One region of the Paenibacillus shunpengii genome, then DNA from elsewhere that is predicted to be linked to it. Evidence: a T-box and tRNA genes for the amino acid it is inferred to sense, from the RefSeq annotation. Region 1 holds a T-box; the other regions hold tRNA genes.
What was found. The T-box of region 1 lies ahead of leuS (leucine--tRNA ligase). A T-box ahead of a tRNA ligase gene usually reads a tRNA of that ligase, here a tRNA-Leu.
Positions count from the first base shown of each region.

Region 1 (3,164 bases):
ATCATGCCCTGGTTCACCAGCTTGTGGAACGGTTCCTTCGTCTCGACAACTCCCAGATCATACAGCACTTTGTGCCAGAAGCGGGCATACAGCAGATGAAGCACGGCATGCTCTGCTCCCCCGATATAAAGGTCTACCGGCAGCCATTCCCGCTGCTTCTCCTTCGAGACAAGCTCCTTGTCATTGTGAGGATCGATGAAGCGCAGGTAATACCAGCAGCTTCCCGCCCATTGCGGCATCGTATTCGTCTCACGGCGAGCCTTCATGCCCGTCTCCGGATCTACGGTATTAATCCACTCCGTTACATTAGCAAGGGGAGATTCTCCTGTACCGGAAGGCTTGATTTGCTCTACTTCAGGCAATAGCAGCGGCAGCTGATCCTCAGGCACAGTCTTCATCGTTCCGTCTTCCAAATGCAGAATCGGAATCGGCTCTCCCCAATAGCGCTGACGGCTGAACAGCCAGTCCCGCAGGCGGTAGGTAACTTTACCTTGACCTTTGCCGTTCTCTTCAAGCCATGAGATCGCAGCTGCAATCGCTTCTTCGTTATGCAGACCATCCAGGAAGCCGGAATTCACGTGAGCTCCGTCGCCTGTGTATGCTTCTTGTGTTACATCTCCGCCGGATACCACCTCAATAATATCAAGTCCAAACTCCTTGGCGAATTCCCAGTCACGGCTGTCATGACCCGGAACGGCCATAATTGCACCTGTACCATAACCAGCCAGTACATAATCTGCAATCCATACAGGCAGTTTAGCCCCGTTTACAGGATTGATAACATAAGCCCCTGTGAATACACCTGTCTTCTCCTTCGCAAGATCGGTACGTTCGAGATCACTCTTCCGCGAAGCCTTCTCGACGTATGCTTCAACGGCCTCACGCTGTTCAGCTGTTGTGATGTCTGCTACCAGTTCATGCTCTGGAGCAAGTACCGCATAGCTTGCACCGAATAAGGTGTCTGGGCGGGTAGTAAATACCGTAACCCCTGCATCATGACCTTCGAGAGGGAAGGTCACCTCCGCACCTTTGGATCTTCCGATCCAGTTCCGCTGCATATCCTTGATGCTCTCTGCCCAATCCAGTTCGTCCAGGTCATCAAGCAAACGATCGGCATATTCCGTAATCTTCAGCACCCATTGACGCATTGGCTTGCGCACAACCGGGAATCCGCCGCGCTCACTCTTACCGTCGATGACTTCTTCGTTAGCAAGCACTGTTCCAAGCTCTTCACACCAGTTTACCGGCACTTCGGATACATAGGCCAGACCGCGCTTATACAACTGGATGAAGATCCACTGTGTCCATTTGTAGTAATCAGGATCTGTCGTACTGATCTCACGATCCCAGTCATAAGAGAAGCCGAGTGATTTGATCTGACGGCGGAAGTTATTGACATTCTTCACGGTAATATCCCGTGGATGCTGTCCCGTATCAATAGCATGCTGCTCAGCAGGAAGTCCAAAGGCATCCCAGCCCATCGGGTGAAGCACGTTGTAGCCGCGCATTCTCTTGTATCGGGACACGATATCAGTTGCCGTATAGCCCTCTGGATGTCCTACGTGCAGTCCTGCACCTGAAGGATAAGGGAACATATCCAGGGCGTAAAATTTCGGTTTGTCCGGATTTTCCTCTGTCTTAAATGTCTTGTTCTGATCCCAGTATTGCTGCCATTTCGGCTCAATTACCTGGGGATTATAGCCGTGCTTCGGCTGTTCTTTCTGACTCAATGTGCATCCTCCTCGTCATCATAACCAACTTCTCCACGCGATTACAGAATGGTTCAGCTAGCGTAACTAAATGAATTCTATAATCAAAAAAACCTCCGCATCCCATAGCGTGTCATCGCTAGGGACGAGAGGTTGTAATTCCCGTGGTACCACCCTAGTTAGCGGACAAACGTGCTTCGTCGTCCACTCCCTTAAGCACCCTGTAACGGCGGTGAACCGATGAGGCTTACCAAATGCTGAACAATTAGCCTAACCTCATATCTCCAAGGCGAGTTCATAGTGCTCCGGCAACCAGCTTGCACCAACCGCTGGCTCTCTGAAATACACAGGCGCTATTACTATTCCTCTTCATCGAAAATTCAATAATAATCGGGATCATTATACAAGATTGACAAGGATAAAGTCAAATATTGCGTTTTACAGCTTGATTTCAATCTCGCCTTGTGGTCAGTATAATGTCCGTCTTACAGTGCCGTATCATCCACGCTGTCGAGCCATTCTTCAATCGTGCCGATCACCGAAGTGACACAGCCTTCTTCAAATGGAGAGATCAGGCCCGCGATGGCCACCAGCTCCGTAAAGGATTTGCTTCCTCCCTGACGACAGAGATTCAAATAATCGGCCCATGCCGCAGCATAATCCTCTCTCGAACGCTTCCAGAACTGGAACGCGCAGATTTGAGCAAGGGTGTAATCAATATAGTAAAACGGAGAGCTGAAAATGTGGCCCTGCTTATGCCAGAAGCCGCCTTGCTCCAGATAACTGTTGTTCTCGTAATTGCGATGCGGCAGATACTTCCGTTCGATCTCACGCCATGCCTGCTTCCGTTCTGCTGGAGTCGCTTCTGGATTCGCATAGACAAAATGCTGGAATTCATCTACCGATACTCCGTAAGGAATAAAGGTAAGGCCGCTTGCGAGATGCTCGAATCGGTATTTGTCCACTTCATGCTCGAAGAATAGATCCATCCACGGCCAAGTGAAGAACTCCATGCTCATGGAATGAATCTCGGCAGCTTCAAGTGTCGGGAACATATACTCAGGAACGCCAAGGTCACGACTCTGATACACCTGAAAAGCATGGCCTGCCTCGTGGGTCAGTACGTCAATATCTCCGGATGTTCCGTTAAAGTTCGAGAAGATAAACGGTGCTTTGTAGTCTGAGATGAACGTGCAGTATCCACCGCTGCGCTTTCCTTTTTTACTGACCAGATCCATCAGCTCATTATCGAGCATAAAGTTGAAGAACTCACTCATCTCCGGTGACAGCTCATCGTACATCTTCTTCCCGTTCTGGACAATCCATTCCGGGTCCCCCTTAGGCGTTGCATTCCCAGTAGGGAAGACTACATTCTCGTCATAGTAGTAGAGCTCGTCTACGCCGATCCGTTTACGCTGACGTTCCTTGAGCTTGGAGGCTACCGGTACGATATGC
Region 1 covers NZ_JBHUMJ010000004.1:100,117-103,280, reverse strand. The annotation lists gene leuS (leucine--tRNA ligase) at 1-1,730, opposite strand, end outside; T-box leader at 1,848-2,091, opposite strand; gene ACFSVM_RS16810 (M3 family oligoendopeptidase) at 2,195-3,164, opposite strand, start outside.

Region 2 (3,164 bases), on a different contig from region 1:
GATTCGGACAAGAGAGATTGCCCTATTCACGGCAATAGCCATGAAATTCACCCCATGGATCGATGCATCCACATCTGGGTCCCCCGCTTTTTGGATCAACAAAAATTCAGCGCATAAATAAAACCACAGAGGATTAAACCTCTGTGGCTGATCGCTCACAAGATTTATCATTCCTCTCTCAAACGTTGGCACAGACGATACCTAGAGAATATTCACGTTAAGCGAAGTGAAGGAAAGAATCATGCATTTCTTCCACATCTCTAGTTCAGCTCTGTACAGCTTACGAGGTTAGCTGTCGGATTCGGACGGTGAGAGTCGTCCTATCTGTTCCTGATGATTCCATATGACATTCCACATGAATCTTCGGTTCAGAATTCACCCCATGCATCGTGTATCATTCGGCTCTCACACCGAATCAAGCACGCTGCCTTACTCTGGTTCCCCCGCTCTCCGCCATATTAGGCAGAAATTAAGCGATCATAGCAATGAGAAACTATTTAAATAAACGGTTGTTCGTTTGCTCAAGATTTACGATATGAATCATACACCCGTTGAAAATCGATGTAAAGCTCCTTCAGCGGCTCATCTTGACGATTTAGCGTTGTTTTTGGATAGAATAAGAGTAAAACATTCATCAATATGCATGCAGCTTATCTGTTCTCAGTTTATCTCGTTATTTCGTTTAATTCTAATGCCTAAGTTTACCTTCGACAATCGTCCCCCTCCATTCTTAAGCTTTGTTTGACTTTCTCCATATATTGTTTAAAATTAAATTGTTATCAATATATATAATGAGATTGATGGAAAACGGCAATACAAGCATCATTTATATTCCAAATTTATAAAAAGGATGGATGAAGGCATGTCGATTTATCAATACCAAGTGAATACACTTAAAGGCCAGAAGTTAAGCATGGAGGAGTACAAAGGAAAAGTACTCTTGATCGTAAATACAGCGAGCAAGTGCGGACTAACCCCTCAATACAAAGGACTGCAGGAGCTATATGACAAATTCAATGACCAATCCTTTGAAATTCTCGGTTTCCCCAGCAACCAATTTGCCGAACAAGAACCGGGCTCAAATGATGAAATCGCAGAGTTCTGCCAAATGAACTATGGTGTGAGCTTCCCGATGTTTGAGAAGATTAAAGTCAATGGAGATGAGGCACATCCGCTGTTCAAGCACTTAAAGGACAGTGCACCAGGTATACTTGGCTCGAAGGCGATTAAGTGGAATTTCACCAAGTTTCTTATCGATCAGAACGGAAATATTGTAAAAAGATACAGTCCACAAACGACACCGGACAAGATTGAAGCGGATATCGCCAAGCTGTTAAAATGAGAATTTTGCATGTAATCCCCGTCGAAACCCACACTGAGCAAAAAAAAGAGCTTGAAGCAAATTGCTTCAAGCTCTTTCGTATGATGCGGTCGAGAGGACTCGAACCTCCACGGGTATACACCCACTACCCCCTCAAGATAGCGTGTCTGCCATTCCACCACGACCGCGCATCTTGTATAGCATTTTCGTGCCAACAAAATATATTATACACACTTATCAACCATAAGTAAAGTCATTATTTTAAAATTTATTTTTTGATTTTAGATAAGACTGTGAAGTTAAGTAAATGTCAATATATCTTACATTAAAAATAGGTATTTAACTGTTTATAGGATATTATTCCGTTTTATTATTGACAGTATAAGGATGTTTATGTAAAAATACATATCAAACATACCGATATTCAAAGATAAATTGACATATACATAACATATGAATTCACCCAAGATGGTTATCGCGTTTAACACAATAAGGGGGCGAATCTGGTGAACAGAGGAAATAAGCTTCTTGATTATGTAAAACTGCTTGATTCCTCACTTCAAGTCGGAGGATTCTCTCATTCCTTCGGACTTAAGTCATACATCGAGGAAGGTACGATCCAAACGACTACCGACCTGGAGACATTCATGCGATGCGAGCTGCATCCAAGTCTCGTGCAGTTGGAAGGCATGGCAATCAAGGCCATCTACACAGCAGTAGAGCAGAAGGATGAGTGGAGAATCGCCCTCATTGATAAGATGCTTCACGTCAAGCGAACCCCTGCTTACAAACGGGAATCCTCCAGAGCCATGGGAAAGCGTCTCATCAAACTGTCTAAAGCGCTGCATCCATGGATGGACTTTGAGCATTTCGAAGCTCTTATCCATCGATATGATGCTGTCGGCTCACTCCCCGTCGTTCATGCCTGGATCAATACTCAGCTTGAGGTTACCGCCGACGACGCAGCTTCCGGTTATCTTCATGCTGCCAAGGATGTATGCCTGATTCACGCAAGACGACTATTAAAAATCGAAACCCGCGATCTCGACGCCTTGTCCAGCGTACTGGACAGTGACCTCGAAGAAGAATGGAACAGAGCCAGAAGCGCAAGCCTCCAGCCCTTCCAGAGCTCAATTCTGTCAATGCAATCCCTCATACCGGGCTTCCCCTTCCACGAATCCGGTATTGAACATACAAGAGCTTAAGCCTAAGGCCCCTCCAGCTCACCTCTTCAGGGCCTCCCAAGCCCCTCCCTATCTAAAGCACGCCTGGCCCCCTTCCTCTGCCAGCGTGCTTTTTTTCGTCATAATTCCACTTTACGCTGTCGCAAAAGAACGACGTATGTAAGTGATTAATGATTGTTAGATGACGCAAGAACGTATATAATATGATCAACCTTTTTTTTGGAAGAAACTCAATCTCAACACAACACCTCTGATCCATTAAAAATGTCAATATAAGTGTAGGGAGAGACTACTATTGTCCGAAGCCGAACCCTTTTTTATAAAGACCTCGTCCGAAGATTTCAAGTCAACCATTGTCATTATTGACGCTTACGGAACGATATGCTCGTACAACCATCCTCTGCCCGAGAAGATGTCCCGTTATGAATGTATTACCAGTACCAATTGGCTGGGTTCTAATTATTTCAATCTAATGGCGTCATTTCCAGGGGCGTGTCCACACAGCATGAATAACATTATCAATCAACTCAAAGAAGTACTAAACAACAACATGGCAGGTTATGTGTGCGAAGTCAGGATACTGCGGGACAACAGTTACATATGGCTTCGTCTGGAAGCATCTCTATATGAAACCTCCCTCCAATCTGACTTCAAAGGAC
Region 2 covers NZ_JBHUMJ010000002.1:725,753-728,916, reverse strand. The annotation lists cyclic di-AMP (ydaO/yuaA leader) riboswitch at 1-122, opposite strand, end outside; cyclic di-AMP (ydaO/yuaA leader) riboswitch at 263-486, opposite strand; gene ACFSVM_RS03250 (glutathione peroxidase) at 863-1,342, shown strand; tRNA gene ACFSVM_RS03245 (tRNA-Leu) at 1,427-1,509, opposite strand; gene ACFSVM_RS03240 (urease accessory protein UreF) at 1,828-2,526, shown strand; gene ACFSVM_RS03235 (hypothetical protein) at 2,801-3,164, shown strand, end outside.
Region 2: it encodes a tRNA-Leu, which carries the amino acid that the T-box ahead of leuS (leucine--tRNA ligase) is inferred to sense. The anticodon was not compared.

Region 3 (3,164 bases), 160 kb from region 1:
TTGGACGAAATACTAGCTGCTGTTTATTTCATAAAGTGGCGGATAATCCAGGAGATCAACGTAAGGATAAGACTAATAACGATACAAGTAACAATGGGGAAATAGAATTTAAAGTTCCCTCGATCTACATAAATGTCTCCTGGTAATTTACCTAGTTGCACAAATCTTCCGAGAATCATCCAGATCAAGCCAATCACGATCAGTGCAATCCCAGCAAATATGAGAAGCTTAGGCATATTGTTCATTACTAGCTCACCCCCATTAAATAATAAAATAGCCAGAGCCATGATGCCAGGCCCCAGCTAATTCATATCTATGATTTACATTGCGTTGTAAATTTATGAACAGTACATTGTAGGATAACTTTAAGATAAAGCCAATTTTCTTGAGCGGTTAATACTGATAATCCGGGTAATTTGCTCTACTTCCTCATATGGTATCCAAACCGGACCAAAGGTTGTTTTTAATACAAGCCTTGATGAATGATCTGTAGGAACAGGATACCCAGTTAGGGTCTCTCCATCTTTGCTTCGTACCATGATCTGCTGATTACGTTTCATCGCAATAATCGCTTCTTTATTCATAAGCCTATTCTCCCTATGCCAGTGATTAATGTAATGAATCAGGTCTAATTACATTGCAAACTGGTTGTTTTATCACATCTTTTTTCACTTTCATGTCTACGAATAGTCTATCAGAACTAGTTCTAAATTTCTACAATAATCCAGGAAAAAATATCTTAAAGTTAAATAAACCAATTCGGCGGAAGTTTAAACATTCGTGATGAATATGAAGAAATGAGTGAGTAAGTTTAATGTGGCAGATAATATGGGTATAACTATCTTAGGAGGAATGCACAATGAATATTCATGGATGGTATATCGTTATCTTTGCTGTAATTATTGCTGCGGGTATTGGTGGCATTGCTTGGTGGATGAGAATGGCGAGCAGAAAGAAAGGGTACAAGGAAGAATAATCTGTGTTTTAGCTAAATAAAGGTAGCTCGTTATTATTCTGTAGATCTGCTTTCTATTCAGGGTACCAGATCAACTTCTTAGAGGGAGCAGAAATATGATGAATGTATTAAAATTTGGGATCGTCATGATGTGCTTATTATTTCCTGTTGCTTGCGCCACAGACTCTGCAGAGCGGGAAGAATCATCCGCAGGGACAGTTCAGACGGAGAACAACGATCCTTTTGTTACATGGTCTGGTGGGATTCCATATAAAGTAATTACCGAGGAAGTTCTTCCAGATAAGTTGGCAAGTGAGGAGCTAGGTGAAGTAACGATGGAAGTAACTTTATCGGAATTAACAGAGGATAACGAGCTTAAAGGTCAAGACGGCTTAAGCAATTATTTGAAAGCGGGATCGCTGATATTTCAATTAAAAGATGCGAACACGAATGAGGTTATTCTTGTTGAACATGAAGGCCAATTATACAAAGCCGTGCGCTTAGATCATGAAGAATAAACTATTCATGGCGATGCAAACGTTCAGGAGTCCATCTCGAAGAGGTGGATTTTTTTGTGCGGTTAAAGTCAGATCAAGATTTCATGAATATAAGTAAGCACAGAGCTTGTCAAAACGTGACTGTTCATATATAATAAGAGATACCGGATTTTTGAGCATATTTGCTGGGGAATTCGAAAGTGGTTGTGGATTGTTCTTTAACTTTACACTGAGTTTGGTTAAACAGTCTATACACATACGCCGGGGTGGCGGAATTGGCAGACGCACAGGACTTAAAATCCTGCGATGGGTGACCATCGTACGGGTTCGACCCCCGTCCTCGGCATACATTTAGATGAAATAGGCTGGCTCCTAACAGGAGTCCAGCTTATTTTTTTAGATATCTATATATGGTATAAAGTGATTGGGAATGAGGAGAGCAGATATATGTTTAATAATGACTGGGATGAACTGCTGCGGGACGAGATGAGTAAGGATTATATGCAAGAGCTTCGATTGAAGCTGGCTGTTGAATATAAGACGCAAACGATATATCCTCCGAAGGAAGACATATTCAATGCGTTGAAATTGACCTCGTATGCGAATACAAAGGTTGTGATTATTGGACAAGATCCATATCATGGAGCGGGTCAGGCGGAAGGGCTAAGTTTTTCTGTCAAAAAAGGGGTTAAAATCCCTCCATCTTTGCGAAATATATATAAAGAATTACATAGTGATCTTGGGGTGTCCATCCCTACACATGGGTCTCTTCAGGATTGGGCGGAGGAAGGAGTTCTGTTACTAAATAACGTATTAACTGTGAGAGAGGGAGAACCTGCTTCACATCGCCATATCGGATGGGAGCGGTTTACTGACGCGGTAATTGGGAATTTGAATGTCCGGGAGCAGCCTGTCGTGTTTATGCTCTGGGGAAGTCACGCACAGAAGAAGGGGGCCTTCATAGATCGTTCCCGTCATCTGGTTATAGAATCAGCTCACCCGAGTCCGCTTGCAGCTCGGCACGGTTTTTTTGGAAGCCATCCATTTTCTCGAGCGAACGCCTTCTTGGAAGAAGAAGGAATCAAGCAAGTAAATTGGATAATCTCGGACAAGTAACAAGAAGAACACGGAGGTGAACGGGAGAATGAAACACTGGGTAGGCCAAAGAGTGCTGGTGGAACGAGCAGGTGGTCGTAAAGATCCCGTTCAAGGGATATTGCTGAAGTGGGATGCAGATGCCGAAATCATCGTCGTAGGAGCGAAGAGAGTCAAGATTCCGTTTAGTCAAATTGTACGAATTCATCCCTTGCCTGAGGATGCCTATGGAAAAGGCAAGAAAAGAGCAAGATCTTCTATTCATACGGTCGGATATGTGATGCGTCAGTCGATTCAATTTGATAATGCAATTTACTTCAAATCTGCGGTAACGGTATGGAAAGGGGTTAAGCTAATTTCGTACCGGACGACAATCAGCTCTCATGACGACCATAATGTGGTACTTGAAGACGGGACAGTCCTTGATAAAGAACTGTATACGTTCGTTGTGAGGTCAAGGCGTGGATAAGATCTCATTATTTTAATTTAAATTTTATGTTTCTATCATGCAGCGTTAATAATCATGCGGTATTCTGTACTCGTAACCCTTCAAGAGATGATTGGTATATATGAAAACTCACCGGCTGCAAACGGTGGGTTTTTTGCTGTACATAAAA
Region 3 covers NZ_JBHUMJ010000004.1:262,233-265,396, forward strand. The annotation lists gene ACFSVM_RS17545 (hypothetical protein) at 1-16, shown strand, start outside; gene ACFSVM_RS17550 (DUF2905 domain-containing protein) at 24-245, opposite strand; gene ACFSVM_RS17555 (hypothetical protein) at 366-584, opposite strand; gene ACFSVM_RS17560 (hypothetical protein) at 1,072-1,473, shown strand; tRNA gene ACFSVM_RS17565 (tRNA-Leu) at 1,713-1,798, shown strand; gene ACFSVM_RS17570 (uracil-DNA glycosylase) at 1,900-2,568, shown strand; gene ACFSVM_RS17575 (hypothetical protein) at 2,597-3,016, shown strand.
Region 3: it encodes a tRNA-Leu, which carries the amino acid that the T-box ahead of leuS (leucine--tRNA ligase) is inferred to sense. The anticodon was not compared.

Region 4 (3,164 bases), on a different contig from region 1:
CAAGGATCGCCTCAGCCTGTCCATATCAGCCTGGATTGATTCGTATTTCTCGAATTGATTATTCACCACCGTTTTATAGTGCCTGACAGCAGAATAAGCCAGAAATATGAATCCTGAGGTGAGCAAATAATGAAACAGAATAGAGCTTGGAACTAAGCCCAGTGTTATAAGAAAGAACAGGAACGGATACACCAAATAATTTTTCAGGGAGACGGATATCTCATAGAGGCTGATTGCTAACAGCAGCAGAAAAGAAACATGAATAAATACTGCACATCCGATAATCCACCCGATGGTTAATACATGAAGGCAGAGTATAGATTTGTGATTCCTTAGAATAAGCATCATGCAGTTAAGAGATATGTATATCAGCACAGAAAAAATAAACCATCTCTGATCTTGATCAGCGCCGAGCACCGTGCCTGAAATATAGACAAGCAGAATCAGCCTGCAGCCGACCATCCACAATTCGTAATAATTAAAGCTCTTCATCTGAAACCCGTACTTCACCAGTTAAATAGTAAATCGCAATTTGCGTTCGATGGGCAAGTCCCGTCTTGTTCAATATAGAAGTAATATGGTTAGCTACTGTTCCCTCCGATAAAAAAAGCTTCTTGGCGATCCCTTTATTAGACAGCCCTTTTGCGATACAGCCCATAATATCTAATTCGCGGTCCGTAAACAAACTACGGTCTATATGATCCGTATGACTTGGTATGGATACAGATTCCGGGATCGTTTTCTGATGGGCTGAAATTGGGTGGCTTGAGCTAGGTAAGCTTGACTTGATCTTATCAAGTACAGCACCTTGCAGCACATGATGATTCCGGTTGACACTTTTAATCGCATCTCGGATTTGCTCTGGGTCATTATTCTTGAGGAGATATCCTCTAGCCCCAGCCTGTATCGCTTCAAAGACAAACTCATCATCGTCAAACGTCGTTAATATGAGCGGTCTTGTCTGTGTCAGCTGTACAATCTTCCTTGTGGCTTCGACTCCATTCAGATTCGGCATCCGAATATCGAGCAGGGCCACATCCACTTCGTGCTGCTGACAATATTGCACAGCCATAGCACCATCCTCGACCGCTGCCACGATTTCAAATTCCTCAAAGCTGGACAATATAATTCTCATTCCTTCGCGAATAAAGGAATTATCATCTGCTATCAATACTTTGATCTTCATATTAAGCCCCTTGTATAACCGAATTTAATCTCTACATTCATTATATGCGAATCCCTATTCATAATTAAGACCATAATCCCTATAAAATGGAAGTATTGAGGCAATGCAGCTCGGCATCTGTACAACAAAAACAGGCTTCCGGTATTCCGGAAGCCTGTCTGGATAGGATGCGGTCGAGAGGACTCGAACCTCCACGGGGGTTAGCCCACACGGACCTGAACCGTGCGCGTCTGCCAATTCCGCCACGACCGCATATTTAATTGACTACTCTCATATTATAGCGATTAAAGGTATACATTGCAAGTTATTCAGCAAAATTTAATAGATTCTTGTGAACGACCGGTTATATCTAACATTAGAGAAGGAGCAGATCAACCAAGCAAACCATATAAACAGCCGCTTATGTAAACCTTCTCCTTCATCTCAATTACATTTTATAAAATCGCTTCATGCAGCGCATCCACATAGGCAGCCGCCAGCTTAGACATCATTGCATTCTTATGAGCGATCCAACCCACGTTAATCGTTTCCTTGCAATCCAGCGGAACGGGAATAATATCATTTCCATTTAAGTCTGCACTTAGTACACCCGTTGAGATCGTATACCCATTCAGGCCAATTAGCAGATTAAACAGTGTTGCTCTGTCATTGACACGTATACTCTTCTTGTGTGACAGCGTGCTTAAGATCTCCTCGGAGAAATGAAAAGAGTTGTACTCACCTTGATCAAAGGACAAATAAGGATACTCCTCCAGCTCCTCAATGGTCACTATGGACTGCTTCGCGAGCGGGTTATGAATACTGATGAAGATATGCGGCTTCGCTACAAACAAGCTATGAAACTGCAAATTGGCGGAATCCAGGAGTCGATTGATAACTTTGGCATTAAACTCATTTAAATACAAGATCCCAATCTCGCTGCGCAGTGTTTTGACATCTTCAATAATCTCATAAGTCTTCGTTTCCCGTAGCGCCAGCTCATATTCATCTAATCCGTGCTCCTTCACCAGCTTCACAAAAGCGTTGACGGCAAAGGCATAGTGCTGGGTAGAGACTGAAAAATGCTGCGGAGACGGCTTGGCGTTCCGATATCTGCTCTCCAGCAGCTCTGCCTGCTCGGTCACCTGTCTGGCGTACCCCATGAATTCGGCACCTTCCATTGACAGCGTAATCCCCTTATTTGTCCGTTCAAATATAGTAATGCCGATCTCTTCCTCCAGCTCTTTGATCGCCTTGGACAAGCTCGGCTGAGATATAAACAGCCGCTTAGCGGCCTCATTCATGGAGCCGCGGTTCGCAACCTCAATCACGTATTTTAACTGCTGCAGTGTCGTCATAACTCTCCTACTTTCGTAAATTAAACTAATCCTCATCGGGAAGACAGAAGAACATAATTCATCGTAAATCGCCATACACATCATTAAATACACACTTGAATCGGAATATATTTAAGGAGGGCCGGTATATGGCTATTGCTCCCCCTATTTTACAAGCAGGAGACACTGTGGGTCTAGTCACATTAGGCAGCCCGTTAAGCGCTGAAACCATCGATTCACGAATCGAGGTCCTTCGGGGCTCTGGTTTTAATGTAATTATTGGCAACCATGTATATGATCAGGACGGGTTCCTGGCAGGAACAAACGAGGAGCGGGCATCCGACCTTATGAGCATGTTTGAGAACGAAGAGGTCAGATTAATTCTTGCAACACGCGGCGGCACTGGAGTTGCCGGCATTCTTCCTTATCTTGACTATGATGTAATCCGCAATAATCCCAAAATCGTATCCGGCTATAGTGATATTACAATACTGCTGAATGTGCTCTATCAATACGCGGACCTCATTACACTGCAGAGCCTCATGCTTATTGACTTCGCACCACAGACGCCTGCTTATAACTTCGATCAATTTTATAATGCAACCTCTACTTTACAGCTCCAAAGACAGATTACGAACCCTCCCAGCATTCCTCAAATCAGC
Region 4 covers NZ_JBHUMJ010000002.1:1,150,913-1,154,076, reverse strand. The annotation lists gene ACFSVM_RS05455 (sensor histidine kinase) at 1-492, opposite strand, end outside; gene ACFSVM_RS05450 (response regulator transcription factor) at 479-1,186, opposite strand; tRNA gene ACFSVM_RS05445 (tRNA-Leu) at 1,355-1,438, opposite strand; gene ACFSVM_RS05440 (LysR family transcriptional regulator) at 1,621-2,523, opposite strand; gene ACFSVM_RS05435 (S66 peptidase family protein) at 2,652-3,164, shown strand, end outside.
Region 4: it encodes a tRNA-Leu, which carries the amino acid that the T-box ahead of leuS (leucine--tRNA ligase) is inferred to sense. The anticodon was not compared.